DNA from 2 places in the Streptomyces sp. NPDC054887 genome. Region 1 is predicted to be linked to the other one. Evidence: riboswitches for the same ligand, from Rfam matches in the RefSeq annotation. Region 1 holds a riboswitch; the other holds the start of a gene.

Region 1 (15,291 bases):
GTTGTCGACGTTCGCCTTGTGGTCGCGCAGCGCCTTCGTACGGCCGGCCGGGCTGATGCCGGTCGCGTTGACGTCGAGGTCGTAGTCGCCCTCGATCAGGCGGTTGTCCATGTCGTCGGCGTTGGTGATGAGCTTGAGCGAGACCTTGTCCGGCAGCGCCTTGCGGACGGTGTCGGTCTCCCGCTTCCAGTTGGGGTTGCGGCTCAGCTCCATGCCCTTGTTGGGCGTGTAGGAGTCGATCTTGTACGGGCCGTTGGAGAAGGGCTTCAGGCCGTACTTCTCGGCCGTGTCCTTGTCCTGGCGGACCGGCGTGGCGGCCGGCATGGCCAGCATCTGGAGGAAGTCGCCGTTGGGCTTGGGCAGCTTGAAGACGATGGTCTTGTCGTCCGGCGTCTCGATGGCCTTCAGGCCCAGCTTGTCGGCCGACTTGTCCTTGTACGGACCCTTGTACTCCTTCTTCGGGTCGAGGACCTGCTGAAGGTAGATCGGGCCGCCGGAGATCTTGTCCTGGGCCCAGATGCGCTCGATGCCGTACTTGATGTCCTTGGAGGTGACGGGCTTGCCGTCCTCCCAGGCCAGTCCGTCCTTCAGCGTGAAGGTGTAGGTCTTCTTGTCCGCCGAGACCTGGCCGGTGTCGGTCGCCATGTCGGCGACGAGCTCGGTGGACTCGGTGCCCGCGACCGGCTTGAAGGTGATCAGCTGGCGCGTGTAGTAGCGGGCGAAGTCCCACATGAAGCCGTAGTAACCGCGCTGCGGGTCCCAGGAGTCGGAGTCCTGCGTACCGATGAACTTGATCGTGCCGCCCTTCTTGTCCGAAGGGTTCGCGATCTTGCCGACGGCCGCGTTGAAGCCGGGTGCCTTGCCCTTGCCGTCGGACTCGTCCTTGCCGCCGCCACCGCAGGCCGTGGTTCCGACGAGCGCGGCGACGACGAGCGCCGCGCCTGCGGCGAGCCGTCGCCTGGAAGAACTGTTGGCTGTCACGATCAGCAACCTCCGTAAGTGTGCCGGTCCCTCGCGGGACCGACGGTTTGGGTGGCCTCCTGACACATCGGCAGGGGCGGCGCGGGGGGAACGTGGGGTGGTGCGGGACGAACGGTCAGCGGGAGCCCTTCGGGTCCAGCGCGTCACGCACGCCGTCCCCGAAGAGGTTGAAGGCCAGGACCGTGACGAAGATGGCCACGCCGGGCGCGATCATGAACATCGGGTCCGCCTCGTAGTACTCCTTGGCCTTGGAGAGCATCTGGCCCCAGGAGGCGGTGGGCGGCTTGACTCCGGCGCCCAGGAAGCTGAGGGCGGCCTCGCTCAGGACGTTGGTCGGGATCATCAGCGTCGTGTAGACGGTGATCGGCGCGACCAGGTTGGGCAGCAGCTCCTTGAACAGGATGTACGTCCGGCCCGCGCCGAGGCTGCGAGCCGCCTCGACGTACTCGCGCTCCCGCAGGGAGAGCGTCTGGCCCCGGACGATCCGGCCGACGTACGGCCACCCGAAGAAGCCGATGACCACGATGAGCGCGCCGATGCGCACACCGGAACCGCTGAACCCCCAGAGGGAGTTGGGCAGTACCGAGACCAGCGCGATGATGAAGAGGAGCTGCGGGAAGGCCAGCAGTACGTCCATCACACGGCTGATCGCCGCGTCGACCCAGCCGCCGAAGTAGCCGGCGATGATCCCGAAGACCGTGCCGAGCGCGACGGCGAAGAGGGCCGCGAGGAAGGCGACCAGCAGCGAGATCCGGGCTCCGTAGACGAGGCGGCTGAACACGTCGCGGCCGTTGACCGGTTCGACTCCCAGCAGGAAGTCGGAGCTCATGCCGCCCCAGCTGCCGATCGGCGTGCCGAACAGCGGGTCGATCTTGTCCTCGTGGAAGTCGTTCGGCGGGTGGCCGAACGCGCTGACGATCAAGGGCGCGAAGACCGCGACCAGGATCAGGAACAACACGACGACGCCGCCGGCCAGCGCGACCTTGTCGCGCTTCAGACGCACCCATGCGATCTTCCAGGGCGAGCGGCCTTCGATGGCTTTCGCCGGAACATCGGCCGCGACGTCAACGGCCGCGGTCTCTGCCGCGCTCGTGTCGTGCAGTGGTGCCGTCATCGTGGTGGGGACCCCTCTCGGCTCGGCCGACGGGTGGTCGGCCCGCGCCTGCCGCTGTAGCGGCTTGTTCGCATCGCAGGTGCAAGTGGTGCGGAAACGTGCAGAAGGTGCTCGGACAAACGCAGTTGACATCACGGGGAAGCGGGTCGCACACAGGACCGACGTTCCTTGTTGCGGGAGTCTTCAATGAGCGCGCGATCACCCGCCAGACCTGGCGGGCAATGGATGCGCAACCGTGATGTGGCCTGTGGTCTTCCGTTATGCGGACGCCGCGATCGGCTCAGCGGATCAGAAGCGGTCGATTGCACCAGACCGGACATGCCGCCCAACGGCCTTCATGCGCCGCTAAATTGGGCCGTGGCGGCCGTGGCGGGCCATGGCCGGCCGCGGGGGCCGTGGCGACCGTGAGGGAGGAGCGTCTCAGTAGGCGCGCGGCGCCGGGTAGCCGTAGCCGCCCTGCGGGGCGGTGGCGGGGGCGGCGGGCGCGTGGGCCTCGCGGTCGTAGAACGGGCGGGCGTTGGCGCGCAGCCACATGGACACGGGGTCGTACTCGTCGGACATCGCGACGGTGGACACCGGCAGCCCTTCGGGAACCACGCCGATCGACTGCTGCATCATCGCGCGCACGGAGTCCACGGACTGCTGGCCCGTGTCGTAGAGATCGAGCCCGATGGCCAGGTACGGCGCCCCGAGCGCCGGCTGCACCCAGGCGCGGCGCAGCGCGCGGACTGCCGGCGTCCGGTGGGCGTTCTGGGTCAGCAGGGCGTAGAACTGCGGGATCTCGACGGCCGGTTCGGAAAGCCGCAGCGGTCCCGCCGGCATCCGGTCGAGTCCGGTCGCGATGCGCCGCAGGTCGAGCCAGGGGATGCCGACGCCGCCGCCGGGGGCGTGCGGGTTGAGCCAGATGCCCCAGCGGTCGGGGAACAGCGCCCGGGCGACGTCGCGGGCGGGCACCACCTCGTACGCCCGGCTCCAGCCGCTCGCGGCCAGCTCCTGGGCGGAAGTGACGCACGGCGCGTAACCGAGGCCGTCGACGTCCATGTTCCCGTACTGGGCGTCCGGCGACCCGGCCTGACCGTGCCACAGCAGCATCCACAACTCGCCGCCCGCCGGATCCGCGAGGGCGCGCAGGAGCGCCTCGTACGCGTCGTAACGCCCGGGTGTCACCTGGCGCAGCATGTGCTCGACCTGCCCGGCCGCCGCAGTGCCTGACGCGCTCACCCTGGGTCCCGCCCCTCTTCGATCCACCGTGTCGGTTGTCGACCAAGCTTAAGCGGCACCACCGGCGCGGAGCACGGGTCGGGCGGGGATCGGGCGGCGGTGTGCGCCCGCCGGCGGCCGGGCACGCCCGTGCGAGCCGGGTCCGGCGCCCGGAGCCGGGCCGGTGCGCGCCGGGCGTCCGGGCGTCAGGCGCGGGTGTAGAAGGGCCGGACCTTCTCCAGCATCCACGCGGCGACCGGGTCCTGTGCCACGTCCAGCAGGACCAGGTTGACCTCCCACGGCACCTGGACGCGGCCGAGCGCCCGGCCCAGCGCGTCCATCGGGGCGTTGCGGTCGGCGCCCTCCCAGGCGGACAGCTGTACGCCGACGAAGAGCGTCGCGGGGCCGCCCTCGACGCTGGCCAGGGCGCGGCGGGCGGTCAGCACCACACCGCTCTCCTGGAACTCCCCGGCGGCGGCGGACAGGAAGTCGACCGGCTCCTCCTGCCAGTCCGGCTCGAAGAGCCGGACCCGGCCGCCACTGGCCGGCCCGTCCAGCGGGGTACGGCCGGCCCGGCAGAGCTCGGCCACGGCGGCGGGCGGCAGCGGCACGCCGACCGCGCCGTCCGGGTTCACCGCGATGCCGAGCTGCGGGGGCAGCCCCCGGGCGAACTCCCGGGCGGGCGCCACGGTGAAGGACATGTGGGGTCCCGCGCAGTGGCGGAGCTGCTCCTCGGAGCTGTAGACGGGCACGTACGCCTCGCCGTGGATCAGCACGGTCGGCAGGTCGAGGTTCGGGGAGTCGGGCCCGCCGCCGGAGGGCAGCGGCACCCACACCTGGCTGCGCCCGAGCACCTCGACTATGCGGCCGCCCGCGGCGGGGTTGCCGAGCGAGGCGCCCAGCACCTCTTCGAGCTCGTTGCCGGGCCAGCCGCTGCCGCCGTGCGGGTGGGCCGCTACCGGGAAGTCTGGGTAATCCACGGCACGACTTTAACGCGACGCGCCCGTCGTCCCCCGGGCTCCCCCGGGCTCCCCCGGGCCCCCGGCCGTCAGCCGCCGCAGGGGCCGCCGGCCGCCGGGGCGAGGAAGTCGATGACCTTCAGCGCGCCCGCCGCGTCCCGGTCGAGCAGGACCGCCGACGCGCAGCCCGCGGGCAGCCGGCCCGCCTCCGCGTCGCGCACCAGCCGGCCCACCGCCCGCCGGTGCCGGGCGAAGGCGTAACCGGAGACCCCGCGGCCGCGCTCCTGCTGGCCGGCCCGCGCCACGTCCGCCGTCACGTCCAGGAGCACCAGGTGCAGCGCGACGCCCCGGCGGCGGGCGTCGCGCGCCAGCCACCGCCGCACCCAGGTCTGCGTACCGCAGTCGTGCACCACGACGCCCTCGCCCGAGTGCAGCGCGCGCCACAGCCCGGCGTAGTGCGCCGCGCGCACCAGCGGCCGGTAGAGCGCGTACGGCAGCAGGCGGGGCATCAGCGCCTCCCAGCGCTCCCGCGCGTCCTGCGAGTCGATCCGGTGCGCCGCCGTGCTCGCCGTACGCCGGATCAGAGTGCTCTTGCCGCTGCCCGGCAGGCCGGACACCACCACCGTGTCACCGGCCGCGAAGGACAGCGCCCGCGGGCCGCGCCCCCCGCGCTCGCGCAGGTCGCGGACGACGGGTGCCGGCCGGCGGGCGGCCCGCACCGGCACACCCTGCTGGGCGGGCACCGCGCGGTGCGCGGTCCCCGCGGTCGTCGCGTACACACCGGGCTGCTGCAACGTCATCGTCTTCCCCCTGTCGGGTGTCCCCCACCCTCCCCCACCCTTGCCCACAAAGTGTAAAGAAAAGGTAATGCGCCACAAGTCCATTTCAGGATCCGCCCAGGTGCTGTCGGGCCGCCGCCCGCGTGCAATGATGTGCGCGCCAACTCCATACCGGCCGCTTGAACCCGCGCGGGAGAGTCCGAAGCACTGTGTGCCGAGGACGCCGAAGGAGCAAGTTCCTCCCTTGAATCTCTCAGGCCCCGTACCGCGCGGGCGAGGCAGATCTGAAAAGCGAGCCGCTTCGCCGCGGCTCCACCCAAGGTGCAAGCCGGGACTCTCCCGGTGAACCTCTCAGGTTCCGATGACAGATGGGGAGGATCGTCCTCGCCTGTCATGCCCTGGGAGTCCCGCACATGAGCAATGTCCCCCGTCACACCGCCCTCGACGCCACTCATCGTGCGCTGGGCGCGACCATGACCGACTTCGCGGGCTGGGACATGCCGCTGCGGTACGCCAGCGAGCGCGACGAGCACAACGCCGTCCGCACCCGCGCCGGCCTCTTCGACCTCTCCCACATGGGCGAGATCACCGTCACCGGCCCGCAGGCCGTGAACGCCCTCGACTACGCCCTCGTGGGGAACATCGGCACCATCGGCCTCGGCCGCGCCCGGTACACGATGATCTGCCAGGAGGACGGCGGGATCGTCGACGACCTGATCGTCTACCGCCTGGGCGAGACCGAGTACATGGTGGTCGCCAATGCCGGTAACGCCCAGGTCGTCCTCGACGCGATCACCGAGCGCGCCGCCGGCTTCGACGCCGTGGTACGGGACGACCGCGACGCGTACGCCCTGATCGCCGTCCAGGGCCCCGAGTCCCCCGGCATCCTCAAGTCGGTCACCGACGCCGACCTGGACGGGCTGAAGTACTACGCCGGCCTGCCCGGCACCGTCGCCGGCGTCCCGGCGCTCATCGCCCGTACCGGCTACACCGGCGAGGACGGCTTCGAGCTGTTCGTGGAGCCGCGGCACGCCGAGACGCTGTGGCAGGCGCTGACCGAGGCGGGCAAGGACGCCGGCCTGGTCCCGGCCGGCCTCTCCTGCCGCGACACCCTGCGCCTGGAGGCGGGCATGCCGCTGTACGGGCACGAGCTGACCACGGCGCTGACGCCGTTCGACGCGGGTCTTGGCCGGGTCGTGAAGTTCGAGAAGGAGGGCGACTTCGTCGGCCGCGCCGCGCTTCTGGTCGCCGCCGAGCGCGCCGAGACCGCCCCGCCGCGCAAGCTGGTCGGCCTGGTCGCCGAGGGCCGCCGCGTCCCGCGCGCCGGTTTCCCCGTGGTCGCAGGCGGCGAGGTGATCGGCGAGGTCACCTCCGGGGCCCCCTCCCCCACGCTGGGCAGGCCGATCGCCATGGCGTACGTCGACGCCGCGCACGCTGCGCCGGGCACCTCCGGTGTCGGCGTCGACATCCGCGGTACGCATGAGCCGTACGAGGTCGTCGCGCTGCCGTTCTACAAGCGCCAGAAGTGACCCCCCGCACAACCGCCCCGTTCACCACCACTGCCCCGCGTACAGGAGAATTCAGGTCATGAGCAACCCCCAGCAGCTGCGTTACAGCAAGGAGCACGAGTGGCTGTCGACCGCCGAGGACGGCGTGGCGACGGTCGGCATCACGGAGTTCGCGGCCAACGCGCTCGGTGACGTCGTGTACGCACAGCTCCCGGACGTCGGCGACACGGTGAGCGCGGGCGAGTCCTGTGGCGAGCTGGAGTCGACCAAGTCGGTCAGCGACCTGTACTCCCCGGTGACCGGCGAGGTCGTCGAGGCGAACCAGGACGTCGTCGACGACCCGTCGCTGGTGAACTCCGCCCCCTTCGAGGGCGGCTGGCTCTTCAAGGTGCGCGTCACGGACGAGCCGGGCGACCTGCTCTCCGCCGACGAGTACGACGCCTTCTCCTCCGGCAACTAAGACCTCGATCGGGACCGTGATGACGCTTCTCAACACTCCCCTGCATGAGCTCGACCCGGACGTCGCCGCCGCCGTCGACGCCGAGCTGCTCCGCCAGCAGTCCACCCTCGAAATGATCGCCTCGGAGAACTTCGCCCCGGTCGCGGTCATGGAGGCCCAGGGCTCCGTACTCACCAACAAGTACGCCGAGGGCTACCCCGGCCGCCGTTACTACGGCGGCTGCGAGCACGTCGACGTGGTCGAGCAGATCGCGATCGACCGCATCAAGGCGCTCTTCGGCGCCGAGCACGCGAACGTGCAGCCCCACTCGGGCGCGCAGGCCAACGCCGCCGCGATGTTCGCGCTGCTGAAGCCGGGCGACACGATCATGGGCCTCAACCTGGCCCACGGCGGTCACCTGACCCACGGCATGAAGATCAACTTCTCCGGCAAGCTCTACAACGTGGTCGCGTACCACGTGGACGACGCCACCGGCGAGGTCGACATGGCCGAGGTCGAGCGCCTCGCCAAGGAGTCCAAGCCGAAGCTGATCGTGGCCGGCTGGTCCGCGTACCCGCGCCAGCTGGACTTCGCCGCCTTCCGCCGCATCGCGGACGAGGTCGGCGCGTACCTCATGGTCGACATGGCGCACTTCGCCGGTCTGGTCGCCGCGGGCCTGCACCCCAACCCGGTGCCGCACGCCCACGTCGTCACCACGACCACGCACAAGACGCTGGGCGGCCCGCGCGGCGGAGTGATCCTCTCCACCGCCGAGCTCGCCAAGAAGATCAACTCGGCGGTCTTCCCCGGTCAGCAGGGCGGCCCGCTGGAGCACGTCATCGCCGCGAAGGCCGTGTCCTTCAAGGTCGCCGCGAGCGAGGAGTTCAGGGAGCGCCAGCAGCGCACCCTGGACGGCGCCCGCATCCTGGCCGAGCGCCTGGTGCGCGCCGACGTCACCGAGCACGGCGTGTCCGTCCTCACCGGCGGCACGGACGTCCACCTGGTCCTCGTCGACCTGCGGAACTCCGAGCTGGACGGCCAGCAGGCCGAGGACCGCCTCCACGGCCTGGGCATCACGGTCAACCGCAACGCCATCCCGAACGACCCCCGCCCGCCGATGGTCACCTCGGGTCTGCGGATCGGTACGCCGGCCCTGGCCACGCGCGGTTTCCAGGCCGAGGACTTCGCCGAGGTGGCGGACATCATCGCCGAGGCCCTGAAGCCGTCGTACGACGCCGACGCCCTTTCGGCCCGCGTCACGGCGCTGGCCGGCAAGCACCCGCTTTACCCTGGTCTGAAGTAGTTACGTACGACACAGACTGAACAACGGGGCGCCGCGCACACTGAACAGTGAGTGCGGTGCCCCGGCTCTTGTACCCGCCCTTGATCATCTGCACCACCCCGGCAGACAGCGGCGTCTACCCACCCTGAGGAGTTCCCCCGTGGCCATCTCGGTCTTCGACCTGTTCTCGATCGGCATCGGCCCGTCCAGCTCCCACACGGTCGGCCCGATGCGGGCGGCCCGCCTGTTCGCGGGCCGTCTGAAGAACGACGGACTGCTGGCGCACACCACGTCCATACGCGCCGAGCTGTTCGGCTCGCTCGGGGCGACCGGGCACGGCCACGGCACTCCCAAGGCGGTCCTCCTCGGCCTGGCGGGCAACTCCCCGCGCACGGTCGACGTCGAGACCGCCGACGAGCAGTTCGAGCGGATCAAGGCGGACGGGCGCATCGAGCTGCTCGGCGCGCACGAGATCGGCTTCGACTTCGACGAGGACCTGATCCTGCACCGCCGCAAGGCCCTGCCGTACCACGCCAACGGCATGACGCTGTGGGCGTTCGACGCCGAGGGCACGGCGCTGCTGGAGAAGACGTACTACTCGGTGGGCGGCGGCTTCGTCGTCGACGAGGACGCCGTCGGCGAGGACCGGATCAAGCTCGACGACACGGTGCTGAAGTACCCCTTCCGCACCGGTGACGAGCTGCTGCGCCTGGCGAAGGACACCGGTCTGTCGATCTCCGCGCTGATGCTGGAGAACGAGAAGGCGTGGCGCACCGAGACGGAGATCCGCGAGGGGCTGCTGGAGATCTGGCGGGCCATGCAGGACTGCGTCGCGCGCGGCATGTCCCAGGAGGGCATCCTGCCCGGCGGCCTGAAGGTGCGCAGGCGGGCCGCGAACACCGCGCGCAAGCTCCGCTCCGAGGGCGACCCGCTGGCCCTGTCCATGGAGTGGATCACCCTCTACGCCATGGCGGTCAACGAGGAGAACGCGGCGGGCGGCCGCGTCGTCACCGCGCCGACCAACGGCGCCGCCGGCATCATCCCCGCCGTCCTGCACTACTACATGAACTTCGTGCCCGGCGCGGACGAGGAGGGCGTGGTCCGCTTCCTGCTCTCCGCGGGCGCGATCGGCATGCTCTTCAAGGAGAACGCGTCGATCTCCGGTGCCGAGGTCGGCTGCCAGGGCGAGGTCGGCTCGGCCTGCTCGATGGCGGCGGGCGCGCTGGCCGAGGTGCTGGGCGGATCGCCGGAGCAGGTCGAGAACGCCGCCGAGATCGGCATGGAGCACAACCTGGGCCTGACCTGCGACCCGGTCGGCGGCCTGGTCCAGATCCCGTGCATCGAGCGCAACGGCATGGCGGCGGTGAAGGCCGTCACGGCGGCGAAGATGGCGATGCGCGGCGACGGCAGCCACAAGGTCTCCCTGGACAAGGTCATCAAGACCATGAAGGAGACCGGCGCGGACATGTCGGTCAAGTACAAGGAAACCGCGCGCGGCGGCCTCGCGGTGAACATCATCGAGTGCTGACCGGGTAAGCGGGCCGGCCGGGGGCAGCGGTCGCGCGCACAGCGGGCGTCACCCCGCAGGCGGCCTGTCGCGCGCACAGCGGGCGTCACTCCGCAGGCGGCCCCCTGGCCGTCAGCGCGCGGGGCAGGGGTACGTGTCGCCGCTCGCTGTGGTCAGGGGGTGCTCGCCGCCGACGGCCGCCCGCGCCGCCGCGGCCAGGGACCGCCGGTCGGTGTGCGGCAGCGGTGGGCGGGGAGTGATCCGTACGGTCAGGCCGGACGCGCCGGCCACCCGGCGCAGCGAGGTCGCGAAGTCCTCGTCGCCGAGGAACGCGGCCACCGTGCTGGGGGCGCCCGCCTGCTCGTAGGCGATCGTCACCGGGCGCACCGGCGCCCCCGCGTCGAGCGCCGCCTGGAACACGGCCCGCCGGAACCGGCCGCCGGGCGCGGAGCACCACGTGGTGGCCTGGGGGAAGACCAGTACGGACCTGCCCGACCGGAGCAGGCGCGCCACGTCGTCGACGACGTGGGGCAGCTCGCGGGGCTTCTCCCGGTCGACGAAGCGCGTGCCGACGCGCCGGGCGAGGGTTCCGACGACCGGCCACTGCCCGATCTCGCGCTTGGCGAGCAGGGTGACGGGCTCCACGGCGAGTACGGCGACGACGTCGAGCCAGGAGACGTGGTTGGCCACGACGAGGGTGCCGGGCCCGCCGTCACCCCTGGGCACGCTCAGGGGTCCGGGATCGGCCGCGAGGGTTGTCCCGAGGGCGGCGAGCATGCTCCTCGCCCGCTCGCGCAGTACCGGGGGTTCGGCGAGCCGCTCGCCGCAGGACACCGCGCGGGCGACCGCGCCCGCGAGCCGCACGCAGCGCCGTACGGCCCGCGCGGCCGGCACCGCGGGGGCCGCGTGGGCAGCGCAGTGCGGGCGGCACCCCGCGTCGACGGCCCACGGGCTCACCGCTCCTCGCCGAGGAAGTAACGGCGGTAGCGGTCCCCCAGCCGGTCCATGTCGAGCAGGACGAAGAAGTCGGCGACGTCGAACTCGGGGTCGTGGGTGGGCGCCCCGCACATCCACGCGCCGAGCCGGAAGTAGCCCCGCAGCAGGGGCGGCAGGCCGGCGTACCCCGGCCGCTCGGACGGCAGTTCGGCGGGCGTCCAGGGACGGCGGGGGTGCACCCTCAGCTCGGGCGGCGAGGAGTGCCTGGCCGTGCCGAGCAGCCAGGCGCCGGCGGCCGTCGCACCGCCGTCCGACAGGGGTACGGAGGCGCAGCCGGCCAGGTAGCGGTGGCCGGAGAGCAGGACGTACCGGGCGAGCGCGGACCACATCAGGTTGATCACCGCGCCCGAGCGGTGGTCGGGGTGGACGCAGGAGCGGCCGGCCTCGATCATCGACGGCCGCAGCCCGTCGAGGGCCGTCAGGTCGAACTCGCCGTCGGAGTAGGAGTGCGCGGTGCGGCCGGGCGGCAGCAGCCGGTACGTGCCGACGACCTCGCCGGTCGCGGTCTCGGTGACGACGAGGTGGTCGGCGAGGTCGTCGTACGCGTCGATGTCGTGCCCGGGCAGGGGCGAGTCGAGGCGCGCGCCCATCTCCTCGGCGAAGACGCGGTGGCGCAGCCGCTGCGCGGCCCGGATCTGCTCCTGGGAGTGGGCGATGGAGGTGACGTACGCGGAGGCGGGGTTCGGGGCGGCGACTGGTGCGGCTGCGCTTATGGCTGCGGCTGTGACTGCTGATGTGCCGGTGCCTGCTGCTGTGACTGCGGCTGTCGCTGTGGCTGTGACTGTGGGGCGCATGGGAGCCGTTCTCCGTCCGGTTCGGGGCCGATCGCGCAAGGAGCATGGCGGCGGCGACGGTCGAACCGGTGACGCGGAGGGCCGGCCGCCGGAGCCGCCGCGTGAACAGCGGGGTTCGCGGCCGGCGGCCGTGGCCCCGGAGCCGGACGGTGGGTAATACTCTCGATATGGCTTCACGCGTTACAAGCATCCGGCGGGCCACCGCACGGGACGCGAAGCGTCTCACCAGGCTCGTGCGGAGCTCCGGCGCGTACGAGGGGCCGTACGCACCCATGGTCGCCGGGTACCGGGTGGGGCCGGACTACATCGAGGCGCACCGGGTCTTCGTGGCGGTCGACGCCGGGGACGACCGGGTGCTCGGCTTCTACTCGTTGATATTGGAACCGCCGGAGCTCGACCTGATGTTCGTGGCCGACTCGGCCCAGGGCCTCGGCATCGGCCGCCGGCTCGTCGGTCACCTGCGCGGCGAGGCGCGCGCCGCGGGGATCACCGGCGTGCGGGTGGTCTCGCACCCGCCCGCCGAGGGCTTCTACCTCGGCGTGGGCGGGCGGCGGACCGGAACCGAGCGCGCCAACCCGCCCGCGGTGATGTGGGACCGCCCCGAACTCGTCATCCCGGTCGGCCATTCGGAGGACTGACTGCGGCGGCCGGGAACTGAGCGGGCCGCGCAAGCGTTGGCGGGTTGGGCAAAGAGATCGTCAAAGGGCGCGGCCCGCGCCGGATTGAGCAGGGATCTTCATGGGTGTCAGTCTCTCCAAGGGCGGCAACGTCTCGCTCTCCAAGGAGGCCCCCGGCCTGACCGCCGTCACGGTGGGCCTGGGCTGGGACGTACGCAGCACGACCGGGACCGACTTCGACCTCGATGCCAGCGCCCTGCTGCTCGATGTCAACAGCAAGGTCGTGTCGGACCAGCACTTCGTCTTCTTCAACAACCTCAAGAGCCCGGACGGCTCGGTCGAGCACACCGGTGACAACCTCACCGGTGAGGGCGAGGGCGACGACGAGCAGATCAAGGTGAGCCTCTCGACCGTGCCCGCCGAGGTCGACAAGATCGTCTTCCCGGTCTCGATCCACGAGGGCGAGAGCCGCGGCCAGAGCTTCGGCCAGGTGCGCAACGCCTTCATCCGGGTCGTCAACCAGGCGGACAACAACGAGCTCGCGCGGTACGACCTCTCCGAGGACGCCTCGACCGAGACCGCCATGGTCTTCGGCGAGCTGTACCGCAACGGCGCCGAGTGGAAGTTCCGCGCCGTCGGCCAGGGCTACGCCTCGGGCCTGCGCGGCATCGCGACGGACTTCGGCGTCAACATCTGACCTGCCGCCGCGGCTGTCCGGGCCGGCGCGTCCGGCCGGGACAGTCCGGTTCGCCGTGCGCGGACGTGCGGCGGAGGTGTCCCGGCGGGCCGCACTCCGCACGGGGCGTGGTCCGCGGGGCCCGTCGCGGATGTCGGGCGGGCCTGCCGTCTTCCGGTCAGCCCGACCAGTCGGTATGTTGCTCTGCGACCCAGCCGACTGCCGTCCGGAGGCCTCGATGAGCCGGCCCACGCCTGCGCCCGTCCCTGAGATCCACGGTCACTGCGACGACCGTTTCGCCGCCGTGCGCGCCGTGTTCGAGGAGAACTTCCGGGAGCGCGGTGAGCTGGGCGCCGCCGTCACCGTGCTGGTCGGCGACGAGACGGTGGTCGACCTCTGGGGCGGCTGGGCCGACGCCGCGCGCAGCCGGCCGTGGGAGCGGGACACCGTGGTCAACGTGTGGTCGACCACCAAGGGGCCGACCGCCCTCTGCGCCCATCTGCTGGCCGACCGGGGGCTGCTCGATCTCGACGCCCCGGTCGCGTCGTACTGGCCGGAGTTCGCGGCCGCCGGCAAGGAAGCCGTTCCCGTACGCCACCTCCTGTCGCACCGGGCCGGACTCGCCGGGCTGCGCGAGCCGCACACCTTCGCCGAGCTGTACGACTGGGAGCTGACCTGCGCGCGCCTCGCCGCCACCGAGCCGTGGTGGGAACCGGGCACGCGGTCCGGCTACCACGCGATCACGTACGGGTTCCTGGTCGGCGAGGTCGTCCGGCGCGTCACGGGCCTGCTCCCCGGCGCGTATCTCCGCCGGGAGGTCACCGGGCCGCTCGGCATCGACTTCACGATCGGGCTGCCGGAGCGGGAGGCCGGGCGGGCCGCCGAACTCGTGCACGCCCGGACCGAGCCCACCGGTGAGCAGGCGGCGCTCTTCGCCGCCCTGGAGCCGGTCGCGCTCGCGGCCCTGCTCAACCCGGGCCCCGGCGCGGCGCAGGCCAACACCCCCGAGTGGCGGGCCGCCGAGGTGCCCGCCGCGAACGGCCACGGAACGGCCCGCGCGGTGGCCGCCCTCTACGGGATCTACGCCGGCGGCGGGCGTCTGGGCGAGCGCCGGGTACTCTCCCGCGACATGGTCGAGCGGGCCCGCGAGGGGCAGGGCGGCGACAGGGACCTGGTGCTCGGTGCGGGGCTCGGCCACGACACGGAGATCGGGCTCGGCCTGTGGCTGAGCGGCCCGCGCGGTTCGTACGGACCGAACCCGCGGGCCTTCGGGCACGACGGGTTCGGCGGCTCCTGCGGCCTCGCGGACCCCGAGGCCGGCCTCGGCATGGGGTACGTGATGAACCGAATGGGCCCGAACATCGCCGACGACCCGCGCAAGATGGCGCTGGTGGAGGCGGTCTACAGCGCCCTGTGAGCGCCCCGCGCGCCCGCCCGGGCCACCCCGCCCCACCGGGCACCCACGCCCCGGCCACTCCCCGGGCGCTCGGGACACCGCCGCCGCCCCGGCCCCCGTCACCGCCCCGGTCGCCCCGGTCACCCCTGCCAACTCCGGCACGGGCCGCGCCGACCCCAGTCGTGCCCCCACACCCGTCGCGGGCCGCGCCCCGGCCGGGGCGGCGGACACGCGCCGCGCGTCAGTGGCCGCCGCCGAGTTCCCCGCTGAGCGTGCCGTGCATCTTCGCGCTGTACTGGTTCAGCCCGACGATCTCCACGGTCCGGCCCCGCTGCTCGTACTTCGTCGTGATGGCGTCCAGCGCGGCGACCGACGACGCGTCCCAGATGTGCGCGGCGGTCAAGTCGATGACGACGTGCCCGGGGCCGCCGAGCGCGTAGTCGAACTGCTCGACCAGCTCGTTGGACGACGCGAAGAACAGCTCACCGGTGACCGTGTAGACGATCCGTCCGGCGTCCTCGTCGGTGACCGCCGTGACGTCGACCAGGTGGGCGACGCGCCGGGCGAAGACGACCATCGCGGTGACCGAGCCGACGACCACTCCGACGGCGAGGTTGTGCGACGCCACCACGCACAGCACGGTGACGACCATGACGACGGTCTCGCCGAGCGGCATCCGCCGCAGCGTCCCGGGCGCGACGGAGTGCCAGTCGAAGGTGGCCGCCGAGACCAGGATCATCACCGCGACCAGGGCCGCCATCGGGATCTCCGACACGACCGGCCCGAAGACGACGCACAGGATCATGAGGAAGACGCCCGCGAGGAACGTCGACAGGCGGGTGCGGGCGCCCGACGTCTTGACGTTGATCATCGTCTGCCCGATCACCGCGCAGCCGCCCATGCCGCCGAGGAAGCCGGTGACGATGTTGGCGACGCCCTGGCCGATCGACTCGCGCGTCTTGCTGGAGCGCGTGTCCGTGATGTCGTCGACCAGCTTGGCGGTCATCAGCGACTCCATCAGCCCCACCAGCGCCATCCCCAGC
Region 2 (15,291 bases), on a different contig from region 1:
CGTCCTGCGCTCGGCCGGCGCGGCGACGGGCGCCGTGCGCTTCTCGGCACTCTGCGGAATCCTCACCGCCACTGCACGGGACGACGGTGCCTTCACCCTCGACTTCCCGACCGCGCCGCTCAACCGGGTCCCGGTCCCCGACGGCGTCGCACGGGCGCTGGGCGCCGAAGTCCTCTCGGCCCACGACACGGGCCCGCACGTCGGCGACCTGCTGGTCGAGCTGACCGACGAACGGACCCTCCGCGCCCTCACGCCCGACCACCCCGCGCTGGTGGCCCACTCCAGGCGCGGCGTCATCGCCACGGCCGCCGCCGAGGACCCCTCCGGCGGGTACGACTACGTCTCGCGCTGCTTCTTCCCCCAGATCGGCATCGACGAGGACCCGGTGACCGGCAGCGCGCACACGGCCCTGGCCCCCTTCTGGTCGGCGCGCCTGGGCCGCGACGACCTGACCGGCCTCCAGGCGTCCGCCCGTTCCGGGGTCGTCGCCACCTCACTGCGCGGCGACCGCACCCTCCTGACCGGCAGCGCCGTCACCGTCATCGACGGCGAACTGCTCGTCTGACACCGCGCTCGCCGGCTGCCCGAAGCCGCGAGCGAGCGGAAAGGGGGCGTACGGACCGCCCGTACGCCCCCCGGCACCTCCCGGACTACTTCAGCGTGGGCAGCCAGCCCACCCTGCCCGCCAGCAGCGCGTACCCCACGAACGCCCCCACATCGAGCAGCGTGTGCGCCACGACCAACGGCCCGACCCGGCCCCATCGCCGGTACAGCAGTACGAAGACGGCCCCCATCACCATGTTGCCGACGAAGCCGCCGATCCCCTGATACAGGTGGTACGAGCCGCGCAGCACCGAACTCGCCGCCAGCGAGGCTCTCGGCGACCACCCCAACTGGTCGAGCCTGCGCAGCAGATACCCCACGACGACGACTTCCTCCAGCACGGAGTTCTGCATCGCGGAGAGGATCAGCACCGGGAACTTCCACCACACGGGCGGCAGCGATTCCGGCACGACCGTCAGGTTGAACCCCGTCTCGACGGCGACCAGGTAGAAGGCCAGCCCGGCGCTGCCGATGCCCGCGGCGATCAGTGTGCCCCGCCCCAGGTCCGGCCAGGGACGCGTACGGTCGAACCCGATCGTGCGCAGGCCCGCGCCCTCCCGTACCAACAGGTAGGCGACCAGCGCGACGGGGGCGAGGGCCGTCGTGATGCCGAACAGCTGCCAGACGAGATCCAGCCAAGGCCGCTCGGGCGCTGCCGAGGTGTTGAGATTCGCCGCCTGATCCCTGAGCCCGCCCGGCTTCGTGACGGCGCCTACGAACCTGATCAGCGACGACACCCCGCTCGCGCCGAGCGACAGCGCCAGAACGATCAGTATCTCCACCCGCAGAAGTCGCCGCGTCACGCCCTCGTCAGAGGGAAATTCGGCCACCCGCCCCGCCTCTGCCCGCACACCAGCCTCCAGTTCACCGCTCCCGCATCATCCCCCACCCGCCCCGCCAGGGTCGCGAATGCGGAAACGAAGATCGCGCGACAGGCCGCAGGGGGGCAGCGACGTTCCGGCAGTGCGCCCATCACGGGTTCACGACACGGTACGAACGGCGACCGCACCGCCGTGGGGGATCACAGCTTGCCCCACGAGGACGCGACCGACGGCACCAGGTCCGCCCAGCCGGACCCAGCGCCTCTCGGGCAGCGTCGCGTCACGCTCGCCCCGGGAACCCCACCGCCCACGTGTGCACAGGATCGCCCTGGTGCATCAGCTCGCTGTAGCGGCGGGTGGTGGCGGCCAGCGCCGCCTCGCGCTCCAGACCGGCCTCCAGGGCCCGGTGGTACGTGTCGACCTGCCAGGACGCCCCGTTCACGCGCCGCCTGCACCGCTGCTCGATGACTCCGAGGTAGTAGTCGCGGTCCGCCGGCTCGATGCCCCACGCGTCGAGCCCGGCCGCGGCCAGCGGCAGCAGTTCGTCCCGTACGAGCTTGACGGCCGGCACCCGCGTCGTCCCGCCGGCGCGTCCCGGCCTGGGCCAGATCATCTCCGCGTCGATGCCGAACCTGCACGCGGTGTCGAAGTTCTCCTCCGCGTCCTGGAACGACAGCCGCTTCCACACCGGCCGCGCGTCCTCCGCGAGCGCCCGGACGAGTCCGTAGTAGAAGGCGGCGTTGGCGATCACATCCGTCACGGTCGGCCCGGCGGGCAGCACCCTGTTCTCCACCCGCAGGTGCGGTACGCCGTCGGCCAGCCCGTACACGGGCCGGTTCCAGCGGTAGATCGTCCCGTTGTGCAGGACCAGTTCCTGGAGCCGGGGCACGCCGCCGTCGTCGAGCACCAGGAGCGGGTCCTCGTCGTCGCAGATGGGCAGGAGCGACGGGAAGTACCGCAGGTTCTCCTCGAAGAGCTCGTACGCCGAGTCCACCCACCGCTCCCCGAACCACGTACGGGGCCGTACGCCCTGGCTCTGGAGCTCCGGCGGCCGGGTGTCGGTGGCCTGGAGGAACAGGGGCGGCCGGGACTCGCGCCACAGCTCGCGGCCGAAGAGGAACGGCGAGTTGGCGCCCAGCGCGATCTGCACCCCCGCGACCGCCTGCGCCGCGTTCCACACGTCCGCGAACCGGTCCGGCGTGACCTGGAGGTGCAACTGCACGGACGTACAGGCCGCTTCGGGCGCGATCGACCCGAAAGTGCAGTTCAGGCGCTCCACTCCGGAGATGTCGACCGTGAAGTCCTCGCCGCGGGCGGTGACGATCTGATCGTTGAGCAGCTGGTAGCGGTCGACGTCGGAGAGGTTCGCGGAGACCAGGTCCTGACGTCCGAGCGTCGGAAGAATCCCGATCATCACGATGCCCGCGTCGACCTCCTGGGCTTTCCTGTGCGCGTATCCCAGACCCGTGCGCAGCTCTTCGGCGAGCTGATCGAAAACGCGGCCGCCCAGCCGGTGCGGAACAATGTTCACTTCCAGATTGAACATCCCGAGTTCCGTTTGGAAATCACGGCTGGCGATCCGCTCCAGGACCTCCGCGTTCATCATCTTCGGCATACCGTCGGCGCCGGCGAGATTGAGCTCGATCTCCAGGCCCATGAAGTTCTTGGGACGGTCGAAGCTCTTCTCCGCCAGCAGTCGCCCCAGCCCCTCCAGGCACTGCTGGAGTTTCCTCCGGTACCTCTGCCGGTCCGACAGGTCGAACCCGCCTGCCACGACCTTCTCCCCCATCGAAGCATCCCTCCTCGAGTGGGCGGCTCACAGCATCGGGCACCCGTGTCACGGTCGATGATGCCCAGACGGGCTGATCAGTAACGCCCCGCGGCCATCAATCACCGGGTACCCTGATTCTGGAACTTCACCGGGCACATTCACGCGGCATGCGGCAGTGAGCAGATACCGGCCCGGGCGGCTGGTACAAAAGCCGATGTGTTTCGGCCTACCGCTGGCGCCGGGACTTTCCAGGCCACGGGCCTGACACTGCCGATGAATGGGTAGATTCTCCGCAGTAAAGGGTCCTGATACCGCCTTGCCCGCAATGCCGGCGACGGCTAGCGGAAACATCATGTGAACACGGCTCGTATAAACTCCGCAGACGAGGCAGAGAGTCGGCGCCCGGCCTATCGCCGCACGGCCCCCCTCTGACCCCGGAACGCAGACAGCGCCGTCCGCACCGCCCACGCACACCCACGCATCACCGTGTCTCCAAGTGAGAGGCGACCCACCATGCCGCTGCTTGTTCCCCCGGCTCCCGCGCCCGCCCTGCGCAGCGTCCTCGCGGCACTCGGTTCCCCCACCGCCGTTCGTGAGGCCCGTCCCCCGGCCCTCCGCGCGGCTCAGGGACCGCTCAGCCCCGAGTTCCCGCTTCCCTTCCACGTACTCGACGGAATCATCCCGTCAGGCAGGCCGCCGCGCACCCGGCTGACCGGCTGGCGGTTCCTCATCCGCAGCGGCGACCGCACGGTGGCCGCCGCCGACACGGTGCTCACCGCCGACGGCTGGGCCTTCTCCCATTTCTGCGAAGGCCCGTACCTCGCCTCCAGCCAGCTCGCCCTGCGCCAGGCGGAGGCGCTGACCGGGCGCTACCAGCCGCGCCTGCTGTCCGTACCGGAGCTCTACATGCTCACCCTGTGGCTGCACGACGGCCCGGCGGCCGACGCCGACGAGCCCGAGGCCATGCCGCTGCCGACCGACCTGCTCGTACCCCTCGCGCCCGCACCGCCGGGCATCGCCTCCCACCGGCCGCACCGGGCCGCCGACCTTCTGCCGCTGCTGACCCATCGCCTGACGCCGCCCACCGTTCCGCTGCTGAGCCAGCCCGCCTGACGCCGCCCGCCCCTGCGCGGCGCCGTCCGGCCCGCCCTCCGCCGACGCCCGCTGTGCCCCGTGGCCGCTCCGGTCACGGGGCACAGCGGCGTCCGGGCCCCCGTACCCCCCAACCGGACTAGCCCGTATCGGCCACCCCGAACCACCCGAAGAGGCACCCCGGTTGAGCTGAACCGTCCGCACGAGTGACGCGTCATTAATCAGTAAGGAGAGCTGCCGTGAAATCCCTGCGGAAAGACGCCCGTGGGGCAACACTGGGACCGGACCGACTGATACGGGGGGCGGCCATGAACACCGCATCGAGCCGCAGGACACTCACCACATCGCAGCGAAAGAACCCTTCCATGTGCCAGCACCAGCCACCCTGCCCGACCGCCGACTCCGCCGACCGGGAGGCCGCCCACCTGGTGGCGCACCACCCCGAACAGGGGTGGAGCCTGCTGTGCAACGGAGTCCTCGTCTTCGAGGACACCGGTGAGCTGCTGCCGGACGGGCAGATCATCGCTCCGCACCGTCCGCTCGACGTCGTCAAGGCCGCCTGACCGGCCGGCGATCCGGCTTCACCGGTACGACGAGGGGCCGGCCCGGAGGAATCCTCCGAACCGGCCCCGACCCATGTCCGCGCCCCGTGGCGCGTACGGCGTACGTCAGTTGTCGTACTCGTCCAGCGGCGGGCACGAGCACACGAGGTTGCGGTCACCGAACGCACCGTCGATCCGGCGCACCGGCGGCCAGTACTTGTCCGCGGCCGAGACCCCGGCCGGGAACACCGCCACCTCACGGCTGTACGCGTGCTCCCACTCGCCGCCCAGCGCGGCCGCGGTGTGCGGCGCGTTGCGCAGCGGGTTGTCCTCCGCGGGCCACTCGCCCGACGCGACCTTCTCGATCTCCGCACGAATAGCGATCATCGTGTCGCAGAACCTGTCGATCTCGGTCAGGTCCTCGCTCTCGGTCGGCTCGATCATCAGCGTGCCGGCCACCGGGAACGACATGGTGGGCGCGTGGAAGCCGTAGTCGATCAGGCGCTTGGCGATGTCGTCCACGCTGACGCCGGTCGCCTTCGACAGCGGCCGCAGGTCGACGATCGCCTCGTGCGCCACCAGACCGTTGGGGCCGGTGTAGAGCACCGGGTAGTGCGGCTCCAGGCGCTTGGCGATGTAGTTCGCGGCCAGCACGGCGACCTGTGTGGCCCTCTTGAGCCCTTCCCCGCCCATCAGCCGGACGTACGCCCAGGAGATCGGCAGAATGCCCGCGGAGCCCCACGGAGCGGCCGAAATGGGCCCGACGCCCGTCTCCGGACCGGCAGTCGGCTGGAGCGGGTGGTTCGGCAGGTACGGCGCGAGGTGGGCGCGGACGCCGACCGGGCCGACGCCGGGGCCACCGCCGCCGTGCGGGATGCAGAAGGTCTTGTGCAGGTTGAGGTGCGAGACGTCGCCGCCGAACTTGCCCGGCTTCGCCAGCCCCACCAGCGCGTTGAGGTTGGCGCCGTCGACGTACACCTGGCCGCCGGCCTCGTGCACGGTCGCGCAGATGTCGGCGACGTGCTCCTCGAACACCCCGTGCGTGGACGGGTAGGTGATCATCAGCACCGACAGCTCGTCGCGGTACTGCTCGATCTTGGCGTGCAGGTCCTCGACGTCGACCTCGCCGTCCTCGCGCGTCTTGACGACGACGACCTTCATACCGGCCATGACCGCGCTCGCGGCGTTCGTGCCGTGCGCGGAGGACGGGATCAGGCACACCGTGCGCTGGTCGTCGCCGTTGGCGCGGTGGTACGCCCGTACCGCCAGCAGGCCCGCGAGCTCGCCCTGCGAACCGGCGTTGGGCTGGATCGACACCGCGTCGTAGCCGGTGACCTCGGCGAGGCGCTCCTCCAGCTCGTGGATCAGCGTCAGGTAGCCCTCGGCCTGCTCGACGGGCGCGAAGGGGTGGACGGCGCCGAACTCCGGCCAGGTGACCGGCTCCATCTCGGTGGTCGCGTTCAGCTTCATCGTGCACGAGCCGAGCGGGATCATGCCCCGGTCCAGCGCGTAGTCACGGTCGGCGAGCTTGCGCAGGTAGCGCAGCATCGCGGTCTCGGAGCGGTGCTGGTGGAAGACGGGGTGCGTGAGCACCGCGTCGCTCCGCAGCATTCCCTCGGGCAGCGTGTCGGCCGCCCGCTCGTCGAGCGCCTCGATGTCGGCGTCGACGCCGAAGGCGGCCCAGACGGCGGCGATCTGCGCGCGGCCCGTCGTCTCGTCGCAGGCCATGGAGACGTGGTCGGCGTCGGCCAGGTGCAGGTTGACCCCGCCCTCACGGGCCGCCGCGACGACGTCGGCCGCCCGGCCCGGGACGCGCGCGGTCAGCGTGTCGAAGTACGCGCCGTGCACGATCTCGACGCCGCCGGCGCGCAGCCCTTCCGCGAGAAGCGTCGCGTAGCGGTGCGTGCGGCGCGCGATGCCGCGCAGGCCGTCGGGGCCGTGGTAGACGGCGTACATGCCGGCCATGACCGCGAGCAGGACCTGCGCGGTGCAGATGTTGCTGGTGGCCTTCTCGCGGCGGATGTGCTGCTCGCGGGTCTGGAGCGCCAGCCGGTACGCCTTGTTGCCGTCGGCGTCGACGGAGACGCCGACGAGCCGCCCGGGCAGGCTGCGCGCGAACTTCTCCCGTACGGCCATGAACCCGGCGTGCGGGCCGCCGAAGCCCATCGGCACGCCGAAGCGCTGCGTGGTGCCCACCGCGATGTCCGCGCCGAGCTCGCCGGGCGAGGTCAGCAGGGTCAGCGCCAGCAGGTCGGCGGCGACGGTGACGACGGCCCCGAGCTCGTGCGCCTGCTCGATGACGGGCTTGATGTCCCGCACGGCGCCGGACGCGCCCGGGTACTGGAGCAGCACGCCGAAGACGCCGCGCTCGGCCACGTCGGCCGGAATGCCGCCGGACAGGTCCGCGACGACGACCTCGACGCCGGTCGGCTCGGCGCGCGTCTGGATAACGGCGACCGTCTGCGGCAGCGTGTCGGAGTCGATCAGGAAGACGCCGTTCTTGACCTTGCCGACGCGGCGCGCGAGCGACATCGCCTCGGCCGCGGCCGTGCCCTCGTCGAGCAGCGACGCGCCGGAGGTCGGCAGCCCGGTCAGGTCCGCGACCATGGTCTGGAAGTTCAGCAGCGCCTCCAGGCGGCCCTGCGAGATCTCCGGCTGGTAGGGCGTGTACGCCGTGTACCAGGCCGGGTTCTCCATGACGTTGCGCAGGATCACCGGCGGCGTGAAGGTGCCGTAGTACCCCAGCCCGATCATCGGGGCCAGCACCTGGTTGCGGTCTGCGAGCGTGCGCAGCTCCGCCAGCACCTCGGCCTCGGTGCGCGCGTCCGGCAGCCCGAGCGCCTCGGCGCTCTTGATGACGTCCGGCACCGCGGCCGCGGTCAGCTCGTCCAGCGAGCCGTACCCGACCTGGGCGAGCATCTTGGCCTGAGCCTCGGCATCGGGCCCTATGTGGCGCTGCTCGAAGGGGATGCCACGCTCGAGCTCTGAGAGCGGAATGCGGTTTGCGGTCATCTGCGGAAGGCCTCCTGGTCTGACGCGACCTGCGAGGGGCACCACGGCACGGGTACCCGGACGGCCTCCCCCTCTGTCATCTCAACCTGAGAGCTTCACCGGAAGACCGTACGGACGTCGCTGACGTCGAGGGTCGTTCCGGCTTTCACCGTCGGTGAGGAAGGGATCCGCGACGGGTGCTGTGCCGTCTTCCGGCACGTGCCCGTACGGCGCCCGTCCTGCTTTCCAGAGTGACCTCGTCCGTGCGGTACGGGGGCCTGAGAGATTCCGGGGAGGATTTGCTCCTTCGGCGCCTCCGGCATGTTCACCGGAGACTCTCCCGCACGGGGTCAGCAGCCACTGGCCAGCCTACCAGCGAGGCCCGTCGTGGATCCCTCGAGTGGCCGAGTCCACAGTTGTGCCCTTTCGTAGGCTTTACGGGGCTACGAGCAGTTGCCAGCAGTTGGAGGGACCGTGCAGACCGACATCGATCCGCGCAGCCTGATCGGCCGCAAGGCGTTCGACCGCAACGGCACCAAGATCGGAACGGTGGACGAGGTGTACCTCGACGACGCCACGGGCGTGCCCGAATGGGCGGCCGTACGCACCGGCCTCTTCAGCCGGGACGCCTTCGTTCCACTGGAACCCAGCAAGGTGGTCGACGCCACCCTCCGCGTGCCGTACGACCGCGCCCTGATCAGGGAAGCGCCCGACTTCGGCGTCGGCCGCCACCTCTCCCCGGAGCAGGAGCTCCAGCTCTACCACCACTACGGGCTCGACATCTCCTCACCGGCCACGGACCGGGACTTCGGGCGGCTGGCCGGCGACGACCCCTCCTGATCCCCGGCCGCCCGCACCAGCGGCAGCGGGTCCGACGGAGTCAGCCGCGGATCGTCCACCGTGAAGGTCCGCACCCGCCCCGGCGCCGACGTCGGCTCCTCGAACCGCACCGTCACCCGCCCCACGCCGCTGCCCTGCACCCACCCGGCCCCGTACTCGGTGTGCCGTACATCCTGTCCCGCCAGCCACCGCCGCCGCGGCGGCTCCTCCACGAGGGGCGCCGCCGGCCCTTCGTCGCGAGCCGTCTCGGCCGGTTCCCGCGCCGCGCCCCCCGCTTCGGCCGCCGACTGCGCCGACTCACCCGCGGCCTGTGCGAAGAGGTCCTCCTGGGTGAAGTCGGCGAGCCCGGTGACGCCCACGCCCAGCAGCCGCACCCCGCCGGTGGTGTCCACCGACTCCAGGAGCCTTCCCGCCGCCTCCCGCACCACCGCGGGGTCGTCCGTCGGCCCGCGCAGCGTCTCGGAGCGCGTCAGCGTGGAGAAGTCGTACCTGCGCACCTTGAGCACCACGGTCCTGCCCGAGCGCCCGGCCGCGCGCAGTCGCTCGACGCACCGGTCGGACAGCCGCACCACCTCGTTCCTGACCCGGACCCGGTCGTGCAGGTCGACCTCGAAGGTGTCCTCGACCGACACCGACTTCGCGTCCCGCTCGGCCACCACGGGCCGCTCGTCGTGGCCCACGGCCATCCGGTACAGGGAGACCCCGTGCGCCTTCCCCAGCAGCCGTACGAGCTCGTCCTCGCCCGCCTCCGCCAGGTGGGAGACGGTCGTCATGCCCGCCCGCCGCAGATGCTCACCGGTGGCCGGCCCGACCCCGGGCAGGACCCGCACCGGCATGGGCGCCAGCAGCTCCCGCTCGGTCCCCGGCTCGATGAGCACCAGACCGTCCGGCTTGGCCTGCTCGGAGGCGATCTTGGCGAGCATCTTGGACCCCGCGAGCCCCACGGAACCCGTCAGCCCGGTGACCGCCTTGATGTCCGCGCGCAGCAGCTCTCCCGCCCGGCGGGCCGAGGCCGCGTCGTCGGCCACCCCGCCCGCCTCCAGGTCGACGAAGGCCTCGTCCAGGCTGAGCGGCTCCACGAGCGGCGACAGCCGCCCGAGCAGCTCCATGACCTGCTCGCTCACCGACCGGTACAGGGAGAAGCGCGGCATCAGGTAGGCGGCGTTCGGGCACAGCCGGCGCGCCTGCGCCACGGGCATAGCGGAGTGCACCCCGTACCGTCTGGCCTCGTACGAAGCCGTGGCGACCACCCCGCGGGTGCCGATACCGCCCACGACCACCGGTTTTCCGCGCAGGCTCGGCTTCGACGCCTGCTCCGCGGCGGCGTAGAAGGCATCCATGTCCAGATGCAGGATGGTGGGCGCGGGTCTCACACCACCGATGCTGCCGTACGGCACTGACAATCGGCGGGCGGCGGCGCGGCCACGGGCCGGTCCGCCGGGTCAGCCGGCCTTGTTGCGGCGCCGCGCCAGCTCGTCGGTGGGGTTGTGCCCGACCAGGGTCTCGCCCGTGTCGACCCGCTCGCCGTGCAGCTGGGACAGCGCGCTCTCCACGTCGCGCCAGACCACGCCGACGGCGATGCCGAAGACGCCCTGGCCCCCCTGGAGCAGTTCGACGACCTCGTCGGGCGAGGAGCACTCGTACACCGTCGCCCCGTCGCTCATGAGCGTCATGCGCTCCAGGTCCTGGAAACCGCGGTCGCGCAGGTGCCGGACGGCGGCCCGGATGTTCTGGAGGGCCACACCCGTGTCCAGGAAGCGCTTGACGATCTTGAGGACGACGACGTCGCGGAAGCTGTAGAGGCGCTGCGTGCCGGAACCGTAGGCGGGCCGCACACTCGGCTCCACCAGCCCCGTGCGCGCCCAGTAGTCGAGCTGCCGGTACGTGATCCCGGCCGCCGCACAGGCGGTGGGCCCCCGGTACCCGATGCTCTCCGTGCCGTCGGCGGCCGTCGGCCCGCCCACGGCCGGGGTCGCGCCCTGCCGCCCCGCCAGAGGGTCGACCGCACTGCCGTGAAGCGGATACGGCCCGCCCGCCACCGTACCGTCGCCGCTGCTTCTCACGCCGACCTCCGTCCTTGACCTGCCCTGTCGACGGTAGGCAGTCACCCGGGGTGCGTCAACGATCGCCACACTCGGCACGCCGAGTGATAATCACCCTGAGAGTGGTTTCCCGTGCCTCACTGCGGGGAAAGGCTACTCGAATGCGCGGACAGCCCCTGGCGCGCGGCTCACTGGCTGTTGGTCCCGAAGTCCTCGGGAGAGATCTGGTCGAGGAATTCGCGGAACTTCTCCACCTCGTCCTCCTGCTCGTCGGGAATCGCGATGCCCGCGTCGTCCAGCACCCCGTCACTGCCGTAGATCGGCGTTCCGGTGCGCAGGGCCAGCGCTATGGCGTCGGACGGCCTGGCACTCACTTCCACTCCGCTGGCGAAGACCAGCTCGGCGTAGAAGACCCCTTCCCGCAGGTCGGTGATGCGGACTTCGGTGAGCTCCTGGCCGACCGCTTCCAGAACATCCTTGAAGAGGTCATGGGTCAGCGGCCTGGCAGGGGCCATCCCCTGCTGGGCGAAGGCGATCGCGGTCGCCTCTCCCGGCCCGATCCAGATGGGGAGGTACCGATCGCCTCCCACTTCGCGCAGGAGCACGATCGGCTGGTTCGAGGGCATTTCTACCCGGACACCTACGACGTCGAGCTCGTTCACACAGCAACCCTAGGACGTGCTTGGCAGGTTTGGGTAGTCGGGATCCCCCGAGCTCAGTGCAGCCGCACGCCGAGCGCCGCCTGAATCAGGGCCGAATGGAGCCTGACGGACAGTTCCGCGAGTTCCTTGGCCGTGGCCTCCGCATGGGCTCTGGTCTGCGGATTCCGGTGCCGGCGCAGTGGTGCGACCACCTGTTCGACGAGGGCGGCCTCGCGATCGGCAGCCGCTTTCACCGCGCGCAGATGCCGCGGTTCGAGACCGAACCGTCCGAATTCGGCGACGAGCTTGGCCACCGTGACGACCTCGGCGTCGTAGCCGCCTCCCGGCAGGGGCGACACCAGCCCGTACGACTCCCAGAGCTCGAGTTCCTCCTCGCCGACCTCGGCGGCCGCCAGAAGCTCCTGGCGGCCGATCCTGGCCGCGGTCGGACGGTCCCCACCGCCGTCGGCCGGAACGTCCCCCTGCTCGCCCTGGCCCCCGGCCACCGGCAGCCGCACCTGCTCGCCCCTCTCCAGGGCGTCGAGGTGCTCACGGATGACCTTGAGCGGCAGGTAGTGGTCGCGCTGCATGCGCAGCACCTGGGCCAGCCGCTCGACATGGCCGGGAGTGAACTTGCGGTAGCCGGAAGCGGTCCGCTGCGGCTCGACGAGCCCCTCGGTCTCCAGGAACCGGATCTTGGAGATGGTGACCTCGGGAAACTCGTCACGCAGCAGGTTCAGAACGGTGCCGATGCTCACCAGCCGTTCGCCCGCGGTGGCGGTGCCGCTTCCGGCACCGCCCGTCGGTGTTCGCTGCATGGACCTTCCCGTACGGGTCAGATGGCCCGCTGGCTCGCGTAGAAGACCAGCCGGTACTTACCGATCTGCACCTCGTCACCGTTCGCCAGCGGGACCGAGTCGATCCGCTCGCGGTTGACGTAGGTGCCGTTGAGACTGCCGACATCCGAGACGGTGAAACCGCCGTCCGCACCCCTGCGGAACTCCACGTGGCGACGCGAGACGGTCACGTCGTCGAGGAAGATGTCGCTCTGCGGGTGCCTGCCCGCCGTGGTCAGCTCACCGTCCAGGAGGAAGCGGCTGCCCGAGTTGGGACCGCGTCGCACCACGAGCAGCGCCGCACCCAGCGGAAGGGCGTCGACGGCCGCCTGGGCCTCCGGTGACAGCGAGGGAGCGGCGGTCTGCCCCGTCGCCTCCGCCTCGTACGCCTCGAGCCCCGAGATGGAGATCGTCGACGTCGTCTCGGACGGACGCTCGGCGGCCGCACCGGCCCGCAGCGGCGCTCCGCAGTTGGAGCAGAAACGGCTGGCCTCGGCATTGCGGTGCCCGCACCTCGTACAAACCGGCAAGGCCGACATGGACGGATCCTCCTGCCGCGGCTGCCCCTGCGGGGCATGGGCTGATTCCCCGAAACCTATGCGGCCGGGACCGGCCGGGTCAACAGACGACGCGCCCGGTCCGCCCGAAATGTCACCGCCGGGACCGGCGACCTCGTCACGGAAGAGCGGGCGCTCGCCACCCTGCTCCTCCACCTCTCCACCACGCGGCGCGCGGTGACGGGCAGTGCCGTTCGCACCGTCCTCGCGTGCGCTCTTGCCGAACAACTTCGCAAACAACTTCACGGGCGATTCCCCTTGACTGAAACAGACCCGCCCGTGGGGCAGGACGAACCCTGAATGAACACACCTGCCGAACCGGACATCTTCACAACGTCCGTATCCACCAAACAGTTTCCACCACGCACCACAGCTTCTGTGCGTCGACCCCCCGCAACCTCATGCCCTTGTCCCCGCGCCCCCATGCGCCCCTGCCTCACGGCGACGACGACTGAGCGTAGTCAGGCTGCTTCGCCGGTCGCAAGGCGTCCACGACGATCTTCTGCGAGCGCGTCACGGTGACGACGGCCCGCTCCTCCTCCAGCGTCTGGACAACGCCGCCGGGGATGTTGAGCGCGGGCTCCAAGTCCTGCGGCTTGCCGATCACCTCGAAGCGGTAGGGAGCGGAAACCTTCTTCCCGTCCACCTGCACACCGCTTCCGCCGTCGAGGAAGTACGTGTCCGCGACGACCCTGACGTCGTTGATCTGGATCGCCTCGGCACCCGCCGCCCGCAGCTCCTGAATGGCGTCCAGGAGCATGTCCGCCTCCACCGTGGAGTGCGGATCCGTGATCGTCAACGTGATTCCGGGGCCCTGCGCCGCCACCGTTCCGGCCAGCACGCCCAGCTGACGCTCCTTCTCCAGCGTCTGCTTGCGCGCCTCTTCCGCCTGGTCCGAACTGTTCTCCAGCTCGGTCTTCTGGTCGTCGAGCTTCTGCTTCTCGTCCTCGAGCCGCTGCGTACGGTCGTCCAGCTCGTCCAGGATGCGGACGAGGTCCTCCTGCCGCGCTCCCCGCAGGGCGCTGTCGTCGCTGTTCGACCGGACCTGGATGGCGAGCCCGAGGCCGAGCACGAACAGCAGCAGGGCCACGATCAGCTGCGCCCGCGTCACCCGCGGCGGCCACAGTCCGGCGAGAAGTCTCTGACGCCCCGTCGCCGGCCGCTGCGCGACCGCCTCCTGAGCCGCGGGTGCCGCTTCTTCCTCGTCGCGCCGAGGGCTGTCTTCTGTACTCATCCGCCTCACGCCCGGAACACGTGACGGCGAATCGCCGCCGCGTTGGAGAAGATACGGATGCCGAACACCACGACCACGCCCGTGGACAGCTGCGCGCCGACGCCCAACTTGTCGCCCAGGAACACGATCAGGGCCGCCACCACGACGTTGGACAGGAAGGAGACCACGAAGACCTTGTCGACGAAGATGCCGTCGAGCATGGCCCGCAAGCCGCCGAAGACCGCGTCGAGCGCCGCCACGACGGCGATCGGCAGATACGGTTCGACCACCGCCGGCACCTCGGGCCGGACCAACAGTCCGACCACGACTCCCACGACGAGGCCCAGTACGGCGATCACGATGTGCCCTTCCCTGTGTTGGCCGCGGCCTTCCCTGCACCCGCGACCAGCGGCTCTGCTGTACGTACGATCAGGCTCGGTGCGGCGGGAAGCCGGACCTGCTCCTGAGCGGAAATGCTGGTCCTGATGCCGTAGCTCTCCTGGAGTACGTGCAGGTACTGGCCGTCGGCGCTGTCCTGGAAAGCCGTACTCAGGCGCTGCCCGTCCCCCACCGCCAGCACGGTGTACGGCGGCACCAGCGGCCGGTTGTCGACCAGTATGGCGTCGCCGGCCGCCCGGATCGCCGAGAGGGAGGTCAGCCGCTGACCGTTGATGGCCACCGCTTCCGCGCCCGAGGACCACAGACCGTTGACGACGCGCTGCATGTCCCGGTCCCGCAGCCGGCCGGTGTCGGAGAAGCTGGTGCCCTCCCGCGGCCCGCCGCCGCCCTCCTCGGTGTCCTTCGCGTCGTCGACGACGAGCTTCACACCGCGGCCCTGCACCGCCGTCGCACCGGACAGCAGCGCCACCAGGCCGCCCTGGTCACCACCGTGTTCCCGCAGCGCCCTGCGCTGCCGCTCCCCCACCTCGACGCGGAGCCGGTCGACGTTCCGCTCCAGGTCGTCCGCGGCGGACGTCTCCGCCTCCACCCGGTCGATGAGCTCTTCCCGCTCCTTGGCGATCACCGGCGCCTCTATGCGCGCCTGCGCCGCACCCACCGTGACAACGAGGGCGGCCAGCACCAGGCCGGCCGCCAGTCCCAGCTTCGCGCGCAGCGTGCGGGGCATGCCCGCGCTGCCGTCGGCCTGTCTGCGCGCAGTCGCCTCGGCGTACCCGTCGTCGAGGCTGTGGTCCATCACATTGGTCAGCAGCGACATGGACGCGTCGGGGCGCCGGGGTGGCGGAGACGTACTCCGATCAGGGGACTGCTGCGACATGCCGCACATCGTCGCACGCCACGGCGGCTACCGCCGAATGGCCCCACCGGTGTGCCGGACGGCGTC

Evidence for each region. Region 1 has a riboswitch for glycine ahead of gcvT (glycine cleavage system aminomethyltransferase GcvT). Riboswitches for the same ligand answer to the same signal wherever they lie in the genome.
Region 2: another riboswitch for glycine. It lies ahead of gcvP (aminomethyl-transferring glycine dehydrogenase); the one in region 1 lies ahead of gcvT (glycine cleavage system aminomethyltransferase GcvT).

Annotation. Positions count from the first base shown of each region.
Region 1 is NZ_JBSGYQ010000003.1:47,124-62,414, reverse strand. It holds gene ACWGH0_RS02690 (ABC transporter substrate-binding protein) at 1-984, opposite strand, end outside; gene ACWGH0_RS02685 (ABC transporter permease) at 1,097-2,095, opposite strand; gene ACWGH0_RS02680 (enhanced serine sensitivity protein SseB C-terminal domain-containing protein) at 2,516-3,316, opposite strand; gene ACWGH0_RS02675 (enhanced serine sensitivity protein SseB) at 3,502-4,275, opposite strand; gene ACWGH0_RS02670 (AAA family ATPase) at 4,344-5,054, opposite strand; glycine riboswitch at 5,214-5,311, shown strand; glycine riboswitch at 5,312-5,411, shown strand; gene gcvT (glycine cleavage system aminomethyltransferase GcvT) at 5,447-6,562, shown strand; gene gcvH (glycine cleavage system protein GcvH) at 6,621-7,001, shown strand; gene glyA (serine hydroxymethyltransferase) at 7,021-8,283, shown strand; gene ACWGH0_RS02650 (L-serine ammonia-lyase) at 8,423-9,790, shown strand; gene ACWGH0_RS02645 (lysophospholipid acyltransferase family protein) at 9,902-10,726, opposite strand; gene ACWGH0_RS02640 (GNAT family N-acetyltransferase) at 10,723-11,559, opposite strand; gene ACWGH0_RS02635 (GNAT family N-acetyltransferase) at 11,727-12,197, shown strand; gene ACWGH0_RS02630 (TerD family protein) at 12,298-12,873, shown strand; gene ACWGH0_RS02625 (serine hydrolase domain-containing protein) at 13,091-14,269, shown strand; gene ACWGH0_RS02620 (SulP family inorganic anion transporter) at 14,490-15,291, opposite strand, start outside.
Region 2 is NZ_JBSGYQ010000016.1:109,627-124,917, forward strand. It holds gene ACWGH0_RS12340 (PhzF family phenazine biosynthesis protein) at 1-565, shown strand, start outside; gene ACWGH0_RS12345 (CPBP family intramembrane glutamic endopeptidase) at 651-1,454, opposite strand; gene ACWGH0_RS12350 (glutamate-cysteine ligase family protein) at 1,705-3,213, opposite strand; gene ACWGH0_RS12355 (hypothetical protein) at 3,709-4,308, shown strand; gene ACWGH0_RS12360 (DUF5999 family protein) at 4,653-4,850, shown strand; gene gcvP (aminomethyl-transferring glycine dehydrogenase) at 4,956-7,841, opposite strand; glycine riboswitch at 8,077-8,173, opposite strand; gene ACWGH0_RS12370 (PRC-barrel domain-containing protein) at 8,295-8,660, shown strand; gene ACWGH0_RS12375 (DNA polymerase IV) at 8,588-10,033, opposite strand; gene ACWGH0_RS12380 (MerR family transcriptional regulator) at 10,103-10,723, opposite strand; gene ACWGH0_RS12385 (bifunctional nuclease family protein) at 10,891-11,364, opposite strand; gene ftsR (transcriptional regulator FtsR) at 11,418-12,161, opposite strand; gene ACWGH0_RS12395 (FHA domain-containing protein) at 12,179-13,090, opposite strand; gene ACWGH0_RS12400 (DUF881 domain-containing protein) at 13,173-13,970, opposite strand; gene ACWGH0_RS12405 (small basic family protein) at 13,976-14,308, opposite strand; gene ACWGH0_RS12410 (DUF881 domain-containing protein) at 14,305-15,225, opposite strand.